Regions from separate parts of the Sphingobacterium sp. SRCM116780 genome, predicted to be linked through region 4. Evidence: riboswitches for the same ligand, from Rfam matches in the RefSeq annotation. Region 4 holds a riboswitch; each other region holds the start of a gene.
What was found. Region 4 has a riboswitch for S-adenosylmethionine ahead of LZQ00_RS07450 (O-acetylhomoserine aminocarboxypropyltransferase/cysteine synthase family protein). Riboswitches for the same ligand answer to the same signal wherever they lie in the genome.

Region 1 (3,163 bases), 1.8 Mb from region 4:
GCAGAGGAAACTCCTGCAGAAGAAACTGAAGCTCCAGCGACAGAAGAAACTGAAGGATAATTTTCTATTCATACAGTATCAAGAAAGCCGGTTCATTATGATCCGGCTTTTTTTGAATCATGATTGAAAGGCATACACCTAAAAAATCTTTCAATCTTGTATTTATATTTTTAAATTTGCCTTTTCAATTAAGAACATGACAATAGAAGAAAGTTTTTATATCGGTTATATTAGTAAAACTCGTGGATTAAAAGGAGAGCTCCAACTTTTTTTTGAATTTGAAGATTATCAAGATTTAGACTTTGATGTCCTATTTGTTGAAGTCAATAAAAAACTAGTACCCTATTTTGTTGACAATATCAAGTACCAAACAAATAGCACGGCCTACTTGAACTTGGAGGATGTAGATCATATTGACAAAGCACAACCCTTAGTACGTAAGAAAATCTATCTTCCCAATGATAAAATGCCAGAACGAGATCCGGAAGATTTTAGGTATACGGATCTGATCGGGTATCTTGTTATTGACGAGACACATGGTGAGTTGGGGGAGATTACGCATGTACAAGAAATGCCACAACAATTTATCGCAACCGTAGATTTTAACGATAAGGAATTGATGTTCCCTTTAAATGACGACCTGATATTGGGAATTGATCCCGAAGAAGAAGTTTTGGAAGTCGATCTACCAGAAGGATTGGTCGAGCTGTACAAAGAAATATAAACGGAAAGAACCATTTTAGTAAAAAAGAAGAGTTGCTATAGTTATTGCTGTAGCAACTCTTCTTTTTTAGGGAGAACAAACTTGTAATAATTATAAAAAGAATTATCTTTATTGTCAAGAATAACCTAGCCATTATGAAAGTATACATGCCGATTTTGATGTTCCTGTTTTCCTCATGCTCTTTTTTTGGCGGAAGTAAAACAATACCCAAGGGAAACTATCAAGTTATCTGTGGTTACACTGAAAAAAGCTACCTGGAACATAAGAGAGACGACATAAATAGTATCGATTGTCGTATAGCATGCGAATATCCAAGTTATCATCGATCTTTTTTGTCATTAAAAGATGATCATCATTATATCCTTGCGATAGATGATGTGTTATTACATGGTCAATACACATTTGACGATGATAAAATTATATTGGAAGATGAAAATAACGAATCTTTTCCATTAGAAATTATGCAAACAGAAGTAGGCTTTGTCCAATTAAAGGGAGATTTTTCAAATTTTAATTCGATTCGATTACCCAATAGTGGTAAACTATATATCAATCTTGCTTTAGATGAAACAGCAGAACGAGAGAAACCAAGTAAATTTGATATAACGATCAATGAATGGCGTCATATTCCAACACAACTGGAGAATGAACAGCAGGTAAAACAACGAGCTTTAAACTTTTTAGATTATTCAATTGCATACTTTCAACACATTAGCAATTCAGGGATTTATAATGATTTTAAAATAGACGCCATTGAATCCCCGATTATATATGGTTCAAATGGGATAGCTTTGAAAGAATGGGCTGATGTTCCATTATTTTGGAAAGAATTATATTTTAACGATAACAATGCTCGAGTAGCTTATGATTACTTATCTCAAGGATTTAAAAAAGGTGAGCGCGTAAAATACGGAATAAAGGGTAGTTTATTAGTGAGTTTCTATCTAAAAGACTTGCGAAATACGCTTGGTACTTTATAGTAACTGCATTATATTGAGCATTTTTGATGTTTTTTGAAGCAAATTGCGATAAGATGAAGCACTATTTTTAACAAGCTTGTTAATATTATTTTGATTATTTACTTCTATTACCGATATTAGCCGATGCTTATAGAGAAAGGCAGAGGGACTAGACCCAATGAAGCCTTAGCAACCTGTTAATTTACAAGGTGCTACATTCTACCCCAACTCAGAGATGGGAAAGATAAGTTGAAACAAGTTTACTTGTGCATTTCGATTTAAGCCAACCAAATCACATTTAAAAGAAATTAATGAAAATCGTTGATCATATCAATAATGCCAAAGGAAATACGTTGTTTTCTTTTGAGTTGTTGCCACCAGCAAAAGGACAAGGTATCCAGAGTATTTTTAAAACAATGGATGCACTTATGGAATTCAAGCCTCCTTTTATCGATGTGACTTATCATAGAGAAGATTATCTCTATAAGAAGCACGAAAGCGGTTTATTAGAGCGTGTCGCTTATCGCAAACGCCCTGGTACAGTAGCGATCTGTGCGGCTATTATGAATAAGTATAAAGTCGATGCAGTACCGCATCTTATCTGCGGAGGTTTCACAAAAGAGGAAACGGAAAACGCATTAATCGACTTGAACTTCTTGGGTATCGACAATGTATTGGTCTTGAGAGGGGATGCTCGAAAAGGGGATGCCGATTTCATTCCTACTGAAGGAGGTCATGCATTTGCAACGGATCTATTGCAGCAAGTTGCGGATATGAATCAAGGTCAGTACCTACATGAAGATATCGTAAGTTCAGAAAAGACAAACTTTTGTATTGGGGTTGCAGGTTATCCGGAAAAACATTTTGAAGCCCCGAACTTTAATACAGACTTCAAATGGTTGAAGAAAAAAGTAGAAATGGGTGCTGAATTTATTGTAACTCAAATGTTCTTCAATGTGGAAAAATATAAAGAGTTTGTCACCAAATGCAGAGAAAATGGTATTCATGTTCCTATTATACCAGGATTAAAACCCTTGACAACAAAAAAGCAACTAATCACATTACCTAAGATTTTCCATTTGGATATTCCAGAAGAATTAAGTGAAGCAGTATCTGCGTGTAAAAATAATGCAGATGTACGACAGGTAGGTGAGGAGTGGTTAGTGGAACAATGTAGAGAGTTAATTAAGTTTGGTGCACCTGTTTTGCATTTTTATACCATGAGTAACCCAGGTCCAACAAAGAGTATTGTAGAAAAATTATTTTAACATATTTGAATATTATAAAAAGAGCCTGTTATCGAGCTATAACAGGCTCTTTTTATGTGTTGTAAATTTTTTGTTAAAAAAGGTTAATCGGTATAAAATGAAATCCCCTTTTGTTATATTTAGTTAAAAATCAGTTTACAATTTGATTTATCGTTTAACCAAATATAACTTTTAGCAACAATGAACTATACGAAAGTGAATAACACCTTAGG
Region 2 (3,163 bases), 1.7 Mb from region 4:
TTCGAATTCGCCATGAACCAATACATCGATATCCAATTGCTCTTGAAGACGGATTGTTCTTTCTGTTTCTTCAGCGATTTCTTTATCGTATTGTTCTTGGGAGATCGCACCTTTTTTCAAGTCAGCTCTCCATTTACGAACATCTTTTGTTTGCGGGAAAGAACCAATTGTTGTTGTTGGGAATGCAGGAAGGTTAAATTTCGCTTGTTGTGCTTCTTTACGAGCTAAGAATGTAGAAGTACGTTTTGCATCATCATCTGTGATATTAGCAGTACGCTCTTTCACTTCTGGTTTGTGAATTAAAGAAGAAGTACGGCGATCTTCAGCAGCAGCTTTATTTGCTTCAAAACGTTCAGCAGTTTTTGCATCTACTTCACCTTCCGCTAAGACTGCTAAATCTTTTACTTCCGCTAATTTTTGTTTCGCGAATGCCAACCAGTTTTTAACTTCTTTAGGTAATGATTCTTCGTTATCCTCATTATCTAAGTCAAAAGGAACATGTAATAAAGAACTAGAAGGTCCTACTAAAACACGGTCTTTACCCAAAGCATCAACTGCTTTTTTGATTTGTCCTAAAGATTTTACGTAATCATTTTTCCAAATGTTACGACCTTCAACAACACCTAATGAAAGCGTTAATGAAGCTGGAACTTTAGCTAATATCGTATCAAGTTGGTTTTCACCTCTTACTAAGTCAACATGAAGTGCATAAACAGGTAAGTTTAATGCAGTCTCTTCGTTGTCACGTAAAGCCTCGAAATAAGTTGTTATAATAATTTTGATGTCTTTCGCTGCTGCAGCTAATTTTGTGAATACACTTGTGTATAAAGCACGTGTTGCAGCATCAATATCTAAAGCTAAGAAAGGCTCGTCAATCTGTACATATTTTGCACCAGCAGCAGCCAATTTACCTAAGATTTCTTCATATACAGGAACCAATTTGTCGATCAAATCGATACGGTTGAAACCCGTTTCTTTTTCTTTACCTAACAATAAGTAAGTGATTGGGCCGATTAAAACAGGTTTAGTTTCTATACCCAAAGATTTAGCTTCATTATATTCATTTAAGAATTTTTCTGAAGTCAATTTAAATTCTTGATTTTTTACAAATTCAGGAACAATATAATGGTAGTTTGTATCAAACCATTTTGTCATCTCCATAGCTGTTACATCCACACCATCTTGTTGGAAACCACGAGCCATTGCAAAGTAAAGGTCTAAATTGTATCCTTTATCTTCATTGTTCAAAAGAGATTGATATTGTGCAGGAATAGCACCTAAAGTTAATGTCAAGTCTAAAACTTGGTCATAAAACGAAAAGTCATTTGATGGAATCAAATCGATGCCAGCATCTTTTTGAGTTTTCCAGTTGCCCTCACGGATTTTTTGACCAGCCTGCAATAATTCTTGCGCGCTGATTTTTTTAGCCCAATATGCTTCATTGGCTTTTTTCAACTCGCGGAAGGCACCTACACGTGGGTAACCTAAGTTGTTCGTTAGTAACATAAATATGATATTATTTTATTTGTTCAACCTTAACGAGGCAAGAAAATAGAAGGGTTTGTTATCTGAAATAAAAAACGATCAAAAATTCTTGAATCTATTATACTAAATTTTTCGATTGCTTTTTAGAGAGGAGGGCACAAGGTATAGTTTTGTGTCTGGCTTATCATTCCCGAATTAATCAGGGTAGAATGTAGCACCTTGTCAAAGGACAGGTTGCTAAGGCTTCAATGGGTCTATTCCCTCTGCCTTTCTCTATAAGCGCTGTAAATATCGGAATTACTTTTATAAAAACAAATTTTTTTTAATTTTTAGAAACGATCTTATAGTCTAAGCAACGAAAATACGATCAACAGGTTAGGTTTTTCTTTCTAAACAGAAATATGGATAGGATAGAAGGAGGAGAATATTGTCACGCATTAAAACTGAAAACTTGTCACAAGACCAGCTTGTTTTCCATTATAAAACGGAGCGACCATTGTTAAAGAAGTGGATGTGTTCGACTGTAAATGTTTATCCACTAAAGGTAACAACCAATAAGCAATCTTGGTACCCATCATACCAATACCTGCGCCCATGGCAACATCGGAAAACCAATGTTTGTGGTTGTACATTCTCAGATAGCCTGTTCCTGCAGCGATCGTGTAACCGGCAATTCCATACCAAATAGATTGGTCTTTATACTCTTGCCATAACATTTCAGCACCAGTAAAAGCTACTGCAGTATGTCCTGAAGGAAAGGATTCTTGATCAGCAAGATCAGGTCTCCAAGTTGGGGTTGTATGTTTAATGGCGTAAACTGTTGACAAGGTAATGGCATGTGAAACAGCACTAACAAATAAACGTTCTTTAAAATTGTGCTTACTTTTTACACCAATTAGATCAAGACCATATACCGCAGCAGAAGGAATAAATAGCGTTACATTATCGATCTTGAATGTCTTTGACGGATCATTGTTAATCCCATCGTTTATCTGCTCATTTTTATGCTTTAAATAAGGGCTGTTCAAGGAGATAATTCCATATGTCATCAAAGCCGCTGGTACGACAATTTGCTTATAAGGTATTTTTTGAAAGATCGTTTGATGAGCAATAGAATCGTTGACAACAATGTTTTCTTGTGCATAAACCTCTAGACCGATAAAGCCTAAACATAAATAAAGAAAGATAACAAAGGATAATTTTATTTTCATATTGGGATATTAATAGATGGGAGATTTGAAACTTTTTATTTGTCTCATATCTTGTGTCTCATATCTAGAAAAGAGATGCTGATACATCTCTTTTTAGCTTACTAATAATTTGTAACCTTTGCCATGCACATTAACAATTTCAACTTTAGGATCATCTCGAAGATACTTACGTAACTTACTTAAAAAAACATCCATACTTCTCCCAGTGAAGTAGTTGTCATCATGCCATATTTTTAACAATGCCTCCTCTCGAGTTAAGACATCATTTTTCTTTAAACAAAGTAGTCGAAGTAATTCAGCCTCTTTTGTCGATAGCTTTTGTTGAAGTCCTTTGTGGGCAATTTGTTGACTCGTATAATCGAAGAAATATTCACCGATTTCAAATTTATCGCTGACAACCTGATCATCTTTTTCTCTTACTATGCGTTTGAGTAAAGCATTGATGCGTAGTAGAAGTTCTTCGACAC
Region 3 (3,163 bases), 490 kb from region 4:
ATCATCTTGTTTGTCAATAAGATCATCAATAAAAGAAGTGAAAAAATTCAAAAGCAATTGGCTAGATTAGCTTCTTTTGTACAAGAGAACTTTGCAGGAATAAGGGTGATCAAGACGTATAATCGAGAAAAATATAAGATGGATTCTTTTGAAAAAGAAAGTACAATCTATCGAAATACAGCTTTATCTCTTGTGAAAATACAGGCTGTATTTTTCCCATTGATTCTGTTGCTTATTGGTCTAAGTACGATTATAACCATTTATATTGGTGGACTAGAGGTTGCCAAAGGAACGATAACTGCTGGGAATATTGCAGAATTTATTATCTATGTCAATCAGTTGACTTTTCCTGCGATGTCCTTAGCTTGGGTAACATCTCTTGTACAACGTGCATCCGCTTCTCAAAAAAGAATTAATGAATTCTTAAATACAACTTCTCCAATTATAAACGGAAACACAAAGAAGGAACTTACAGGAGATCTAAAAGTGGAGGATATATCATTTACCTATCCAGAGACGGGTATTCAGGCCATTAAAAATCTATCTTTTCATATTCCTGCAGGAAAGACATTAGCTATTATTGGAAAAACCGGATCAGGTAAATCAACACTCGCCAATTTATTACTACGAATGTTTGATATCGATAAGGGTGTTATTAAATACGACAATACACCTATCCAGGAACTGGATTTTCAGGATTTAAGACAACAAACTGGATTTGTACCTCAGGAAGTATTTCTTTTTTCAGACACGATTAGTAATAATATTGCATTTGGTGTAGATCAATTTACACAAGAGCAAGTAGAACAAGCGGCTAAAGATGCTGCAGTGTATGATAACATCATGGGATTTGAAGAGGGTTTTGAGACTTCTGTCGGAGAACGTGGCATTACTTTATCTGGAGGACAAAAACAACGTGTTTCAATCGCTCGGGCTTTAATCAAAGAACCAAAAATACTTATATTTGATGATTGTTTATCTGCTGTAGATACAAAAACAGAGGAACAGATCTTGACTTCGTTAAGTCGTATTATGAAAGGTAAAACCTGTGTTTTTATTGCGCACCGGGTTTCTACTATTAAGAATGCAGATAAAATAATTGTTCTGGATGCAGGAAAAATTGCAGAAGAGGGATCACATGAAGAATTAATGAATCTGAAGGGACAATACTTCGAATTACATGAGAAACAATTATTAGAGGCCATATAAATCATTAAAAGAGTTAAAAACAAATAATATCTATTAAAACAATAGATATTATTTGTTTTCTAAATTATCCTTTCTATATTTGTGTTATAGTATTCAGAATCGTGAAAAACGATACCAACCGAGTGTAGACACCACGGTGGTAGATTAATACGGGTATCATCCAAAATAAACATGAGCAAGCACCCATGCAAAGATCCTGAGTACAATTTAATCATCAAGGTTTTTACCTTTAACTATTAAAATTGTATGGCAACACAAATTCAAAACAACAACGAAAACATTTTAAAAAGATTTGAATCTTTTAATGACGAGCAACTCGTGCAGGAACATAATTTTTATGTGCATACGTTACAAGAAGTTGAAATTTTAGGTCGGTTAAAAGTAGCCCTGATTCAAGAGTTTAAAAGACGTAATATCGATATCTCTACTTTAGTGGAGAAACTTGATGAGGGACTTACTGCAATCAGATTGATTCGCATACAGCTTGTCGGAAACACCTTGATTCCCCTTGAGAATTAACAAGCTTTGCGCTTGGAATAAGCATCGAAAGATTTTGTTTTTGAAGAAATCTTTCGATGCTATATGACAAAGCATGTTCTTTACTCCAACATAACCGTTATTTTTCAGGGATCTTCATCATATCAGCCAAACTGGGAACAATACTTGTTGTTTCCATAAAAACCCATCTGTTCTTGATTCGGTCCCTAAGCAAGGATACTCCAGGGTATAAGCGTAGCAAAAGCGTTATTCAAGAGAGCACAATATTTGGAACTGGTAAGAGCGTACTAAGTGCGTTGATAGTACGTTATAGGTATACTTTTAACGCACTATGTACGCTTCATCCCTGCTTAGTCTCTACTTAGCCCCTACTTATACACTGCTTTACCCCTACTTATGAATAGTATGGAAGCTACAGGAAAAGCTTTCCAAAGCCATGTGTTGTCTACAAAGTCATCTAACTCTTAAGAAAAAGTCAAATCTTGTTTAAAGACTTCGCTTAAAGCTTTGTATAATTCTGGATGATGCGCTTTTAACCGATCTGGATTTTCAAAAAAATATTCTGATGCTACGGCAAAGAATTCAGCTCTATTTGTTACGCCATAAGGATCAATATCTGATTTTCCTTCTCCGATCTTTTTTATTTCTTTTCTAATCATTTCTAACCAGGCTAAGGTATAGGTATGATCTACTAAAAATGAAGGTAGACCGTCAACTTCACCGTCGGTCTTATCTAACAAATGAACAAATTCATGAATAGCCGTATTTTGTGCATCTGTAGTATTTAAAAATCCTGCCTCTAGAGCCGATTTAGATAAAATCATTTGACCATTCATCGCCCCTTCTCCTACCATGCCTAAAATCTTTCTATCACTTGAGCCCTCAAATTGGTAATCTTGGTTGAATGTATTAGGGTATAACAATACCGTTGTTAAATTGGAGTACTCCCAATTTTTAAAAGCAAAGACAGGAATAATAGCACTTGCGGCAACTAACATATAGTCTTTTAAAGAGATATCTATGCCCACGCCTTCAACAGCTACATGATCTAAAAATTTTAAACAACGTTCTTCGAATTCAATTTTATCCTGATCATTCAGAGATTGATAATAATGCACTTCTTTTGATAAAATAGCTTTACCTTCTTGACTTAACACCTTCCGAATAGCTTTACTATTTTTTTCTGTTTTATTTAATAAATAGTAAACTAAGTATATAACAACAGGCACCAAAATGATAATAAATAATTTTTCCATGTTTAATTATTTTATAATTTTCCAAGCATGATTGCGTTCTTGTAAACATTTCAAGAAACCTTTATAATGTGCGCCTCCAAACATAATCAGAATTTTTTGTTGTGAAGCATCTGCAACTAAAGCTGCTAAATTTTCTTCTCTCCTTTTCATGATAAAGTCTTTATTAAAAATGTTCTTCCATTTTGTTTTTATTGGTTTAC
Region 4 (3,163 bases):
CCTGGCCACCAATCCAAAACATCTGAATTGGCAGTTAACGCATGGCATACCCAAACAACATTGCTGTGGTCAGCATTTAATCTTCCATAAGTATGATAAGCAATTTCAAGGTTATTGATTTCCTCTCCATTTTCAAATGTAAAGGTTTCTTTGTATTGATATGTGTTGATACTCATGCTCCCTTTTTCTTATAAAAATACTCTCCGGATCTATGTTAATCTATTTTATCTTATCAAAAGCCTGTTGTAAATCTTCTTTGATATCATCAATATGTTCAATACCAACAGATAAACGAAGTAAACCAGGAAATACACCAGCAGTTTTTTGCTCTTCTTCACTTAATTGTTGATGTGTTGTCGCTGCTGGGTGAATGATTAATGATTTTGTATCACCCACATTTGCCAGATGACTTATTAATTCAAGACTATCGATAAAATCATTAGCTTTTGTAGGATCACCTTTGATTTGAAAGGAGAGGACAGCACCGTATCCATTCTTTAAATATTTTTGAGCATTCCCATAGCTAGGAGAGCTTTTCAAACCAGGGTAATTTACTTTTTCTACTTGAGGATGTGCTTCAAGCCATTTTGCAACCTCTAAAGTATTGTCTACATGACGTTGAACACGTAATGATAATGTTTCTAATCCTTGTATTAATTGAAAAGAATTGAAGGGTGAAATAGCAGGACCAAAATCGCGAAGACCTTCCACGCGAGCGCGGATGGCAAACTGAATATTCCCAAAAGGACCATGAATACCAAATACATCAGAAAAAATTAATCCATGATAGCCATCCGAAGGTTCAGAAAATTGCTTGAATTTACCATTGCCCCAATTGTATGTGCCACCATCAACAATAACACCTCCAAGGCTAGTACCATGGCCACCAATCCATTTTGTAGCGGACGCTACTACTACTGCAGCACCGTGTTCCAATGGCTTAAATAAATAACCGGCAGCCCCAAAAGTATTGTCAACGATAAGAGGGATATCATGCTTTCTAGCAACAGCAGCTATTTTGTCAAAATCAGGGATATCATAGCTCGGATTTCCAATAGTTTCCAAAAATAAAGCCTTTGTCTTCTCATTGATTAGCGCCTCGAATTCTTCAGCTGTTGTTTCTTGGGTAAATCGGACTTCAATACCTAATCTTTTGAAAGCAACTTTAAACTGATTGTAAGTACCCCCATAGATGTTGCTGCTTGAAATAAAGTTGTCACCCGCTTCTAAAATATTATTAAGAGCAATAAATTGTGCAGCTTGACCTGAAGCAACTGCCAAAGCAGCTACACCACCTTCTAGTGCAGCTACCCGTTTCTCAAAAACATCCGTAGTTGGGTTCTGCAAACGTGTATAGATGTTGCCAAATTGCTTTAGAGCAAATAGATTCGCTCCGTGCTCTGCATTTTCAAATACATAGGAGCTTGTTTGATATATAGGAACAGCACGCGAACCAGTTGTTGGATCCGCAACTTGACCTGCATGCACTTGAAGTGTTTCGAATTTAAGATTTTTATTATCAGACATTGTAGTTCTAATTAATTGGTTGAAAATTTGTTAAGAAAACTTTTGGATAAGGCTTCGCACATGGATATGTACTTGCAAACAATAAAATTTTTAAAAAATAAGATTGATTAACAAGACAATGTAAACATGTGCGAACACATTCGAATACATGAAGATGTAACCGTGCTACAGTTTACGTTAACTTTTGGACTAGTCGTCTTATTTTGTTGTAATGTAATCATCATTGTCGTTTCATTTATATGCTCCAAAGTAATATTGCTTTGGACAGGAATTGGCACCTTTTCAAACGTATTTTGAAGGTTGCCAGTGGGTCATTGAGCCAGTCTCTCGCCACTTCTTTATAAATCAAGACCAAAAAAGAAAGGTGTTGATTAGATGTATTTCTATTTGAAGTACAGTGCAAATATAGGTCTTGAATTTAATAAACCAAAATAATTTTGAATTATTTGTTTAAAACATTGTAAAACGATGAGGTAGTACTTTTATTGAAAAATAGGAGTATAAATTTTGAAATATTAACAGTGTTAAGTATATTTGAATAACGATTAACTATAGAATCAAAGAAAATGAAAGATAAGGTCGATTTGCGTAAGCGTATCCTGGAAGAGGCAAAAAAACTTTTCGCTCAAGATGGTTATAATGCGACATCCATTCGTAAAATTGCAGCCAAACTAGACATAAGTCCAACAACTATCTATCTGTATTACAAAGATAAAAGTGACATTGTATATGCGCTACATCAAGAGGGTTTTAATATGATGAAGGAAATGTTTTTTGCTTTGGAATATGTAGAAGATCCTTTTGAACGCCTAAAAGCGATTGGAAAATCTTATATCAAATTTGCGATTAGTCATCCAGATTTTTACGAATTGATGTTTGTAACCAAAGAACCAATGGAGTTTTTAGATCACCATTGTATGGGTGGACAATGGGAAGAAGGAGATGATGTCTTTAGTTTTTTGTTACAAACTGTAATCGCTTGTCAATCAAAAGGCTATTTTTTAGGTGATGATAGTTTGACTGTTGCATTGCAAGCCTGGACAACTGTTCATGGTCTATGTAGTATTTATATTTCTGGGCATTTGGTCAAATTGTTGTCTGAAATTAGCGCTAAAAAAAATACCGAACAAATTATAGATGATGTATATCGATTGTATACACATTACATGGAATCAACAAAATAATTTAAAATAAAAAACACTGTTAATAATGAAGATTTATTATCGTTTTGTTCCTATTATATGTTGTATTTTTTTATTGATAGAACCAGCTAAAGCGCAAGATGAGGTGTTGCAAAATTATGTCCAGCATGGGTTGGATAGTAATTTGATCATACAACAAAAGAATTTATCACTTCAAAAAGCATTAAATGGACTACAGGTTGCTAAATCTTTATATTTACCTTCCGTTAATGTTGATATTACCTATACAGAAGCACAAGGAGGTCGTAGTATCAATCTTCCTGTAGGAGATATGTTAAATCCTGTTTATAATACTTTAAATGCCCTGACGCAATCGTCTAATTTTCCAGCAATTGAGAATCAACAGATTAACTTCCTACCTCAAAATTATTATGATGCAAAGATTAGAACCAGTATGCCTTTGCTAAATACAGATCTTGGACATAATAAAAATA

Region 1: it holds a riboswitch for S-adenosylmethionine, as region 4 does, so the genes downstream of both, metF (methylenetetrahydrofolate reductase [NAD(P)H]) here and LZQ00_RS07450 (O-acetylhomoserine aminocarboxypropyltransferase/cysteine synthase family protein) in region 4, are expected to answer to the same signal.
Region 2: it holds a riboswitch for S-adenosylmethionine, as region 4 does, so the genes downstream of both, metE (5-methyltetrahydropteroyltriglutamate--homocysteine S-methyltransferase) here and LZQ00_RS07450 (O-acetylhomoserine aminocarboxypropyltransferase/cysteine synthase family protein) in region 4, are expected to answer to the same signal.
Region 3: it holds a riboswitch for S-adenosylmethionine, as region 4 does, so the genes downstream of both, LZQ00_RS09460 (hypothetical protein) here and LZQ00_RS07450 (O-acetylhomoserine aminocarboxypropyltransferase/cysteine synthase family protein) in region 4, are expected to answer to the same signal.

The regions. Positions count from the first base shown of each region.
Region 1 covers NZ_CP090446.1:4,162,311-4,165,473, forward strand. The annotation lists gene LZQ00_RS17950 (30S ribosomal protein S16) at 1-60, shown strand, start outside; gene rimM (ribosome maturation factor RimM) at 197-724, shown strand; gene LZQ00_RS17960 (hypothetical protein) at 859-1,704, shown strand; SAM riboswitch class I at 1,829-1,934, shown strand; gene metF (methylenetetrahydrofolate reductase [NAD(P)H]) at 1,995-2,951, shown strand; gene LZQ00_RS17970 (DUF2723 domain-containing protein) at 3,132-3,163, shown strand, end outside.
Region 2 covers NZ_CP090446.1:3,392,352-3,395,514, reverse strand. The annotation lists gene metE (5-methyltetrahydropteroyltriglutamate--homocysteine S-methyltransferase) at 1-1,506, opposite strand, end outside; SAM riboswitch class I at 1,664-1,767, opposite strand; gene LZQ00_RS14590 (phosphatase PAP2 family protein) at 1,923-2,696, opposite strand; gene LZQ00_RS14585 (response regulator transcription factor) at 2,790-3,163, opposite strand, start outside.
Region 3 covers NZ_CP090446.1:2,173,216-2,176,378, forward strand. The annotation lists gene LZQ00_RS09455 (ABC transporter ATP-binding protein) at 1-1,209, shown strand, start outside; SAM-I-IV-variant riboswitch at 1,294-1,387, shown strand; gene LZQ00_RS09460 (hypothetical protein) at 1,456-1,728, shown strand; gene LZQ00_RS09465 (zinc-dependent peptidase) at 2,172-2,963, opposite strand; gene LZQ00_RS09470 (hypothetical protein) at 2,970-3,163, opposite strand, start outside.
Region 4 covers NZ_CP090446.1:1,687,930-1,691,092, reverse strand. The annotation lists gene metX (homoserine O-acetyltransferase family protein) at 1-176, opposite strand, end outside; gene LZQ00_RS07450 (O-acetylhomoserine aminocarboxypropyltransferase/cysteine synthase family protein) at 220-1,527, opposite strand; SAM riboswitch class I at 1,760-1,874, opposite strand; gene LZQ00_RS07445 (TetR/AcrR family transcriptional regulator) at 2,094-2,711, shown strand; gene LZQ00_RS07440 (TolC family protein) at 2,737-3,163, shown strand, end outside.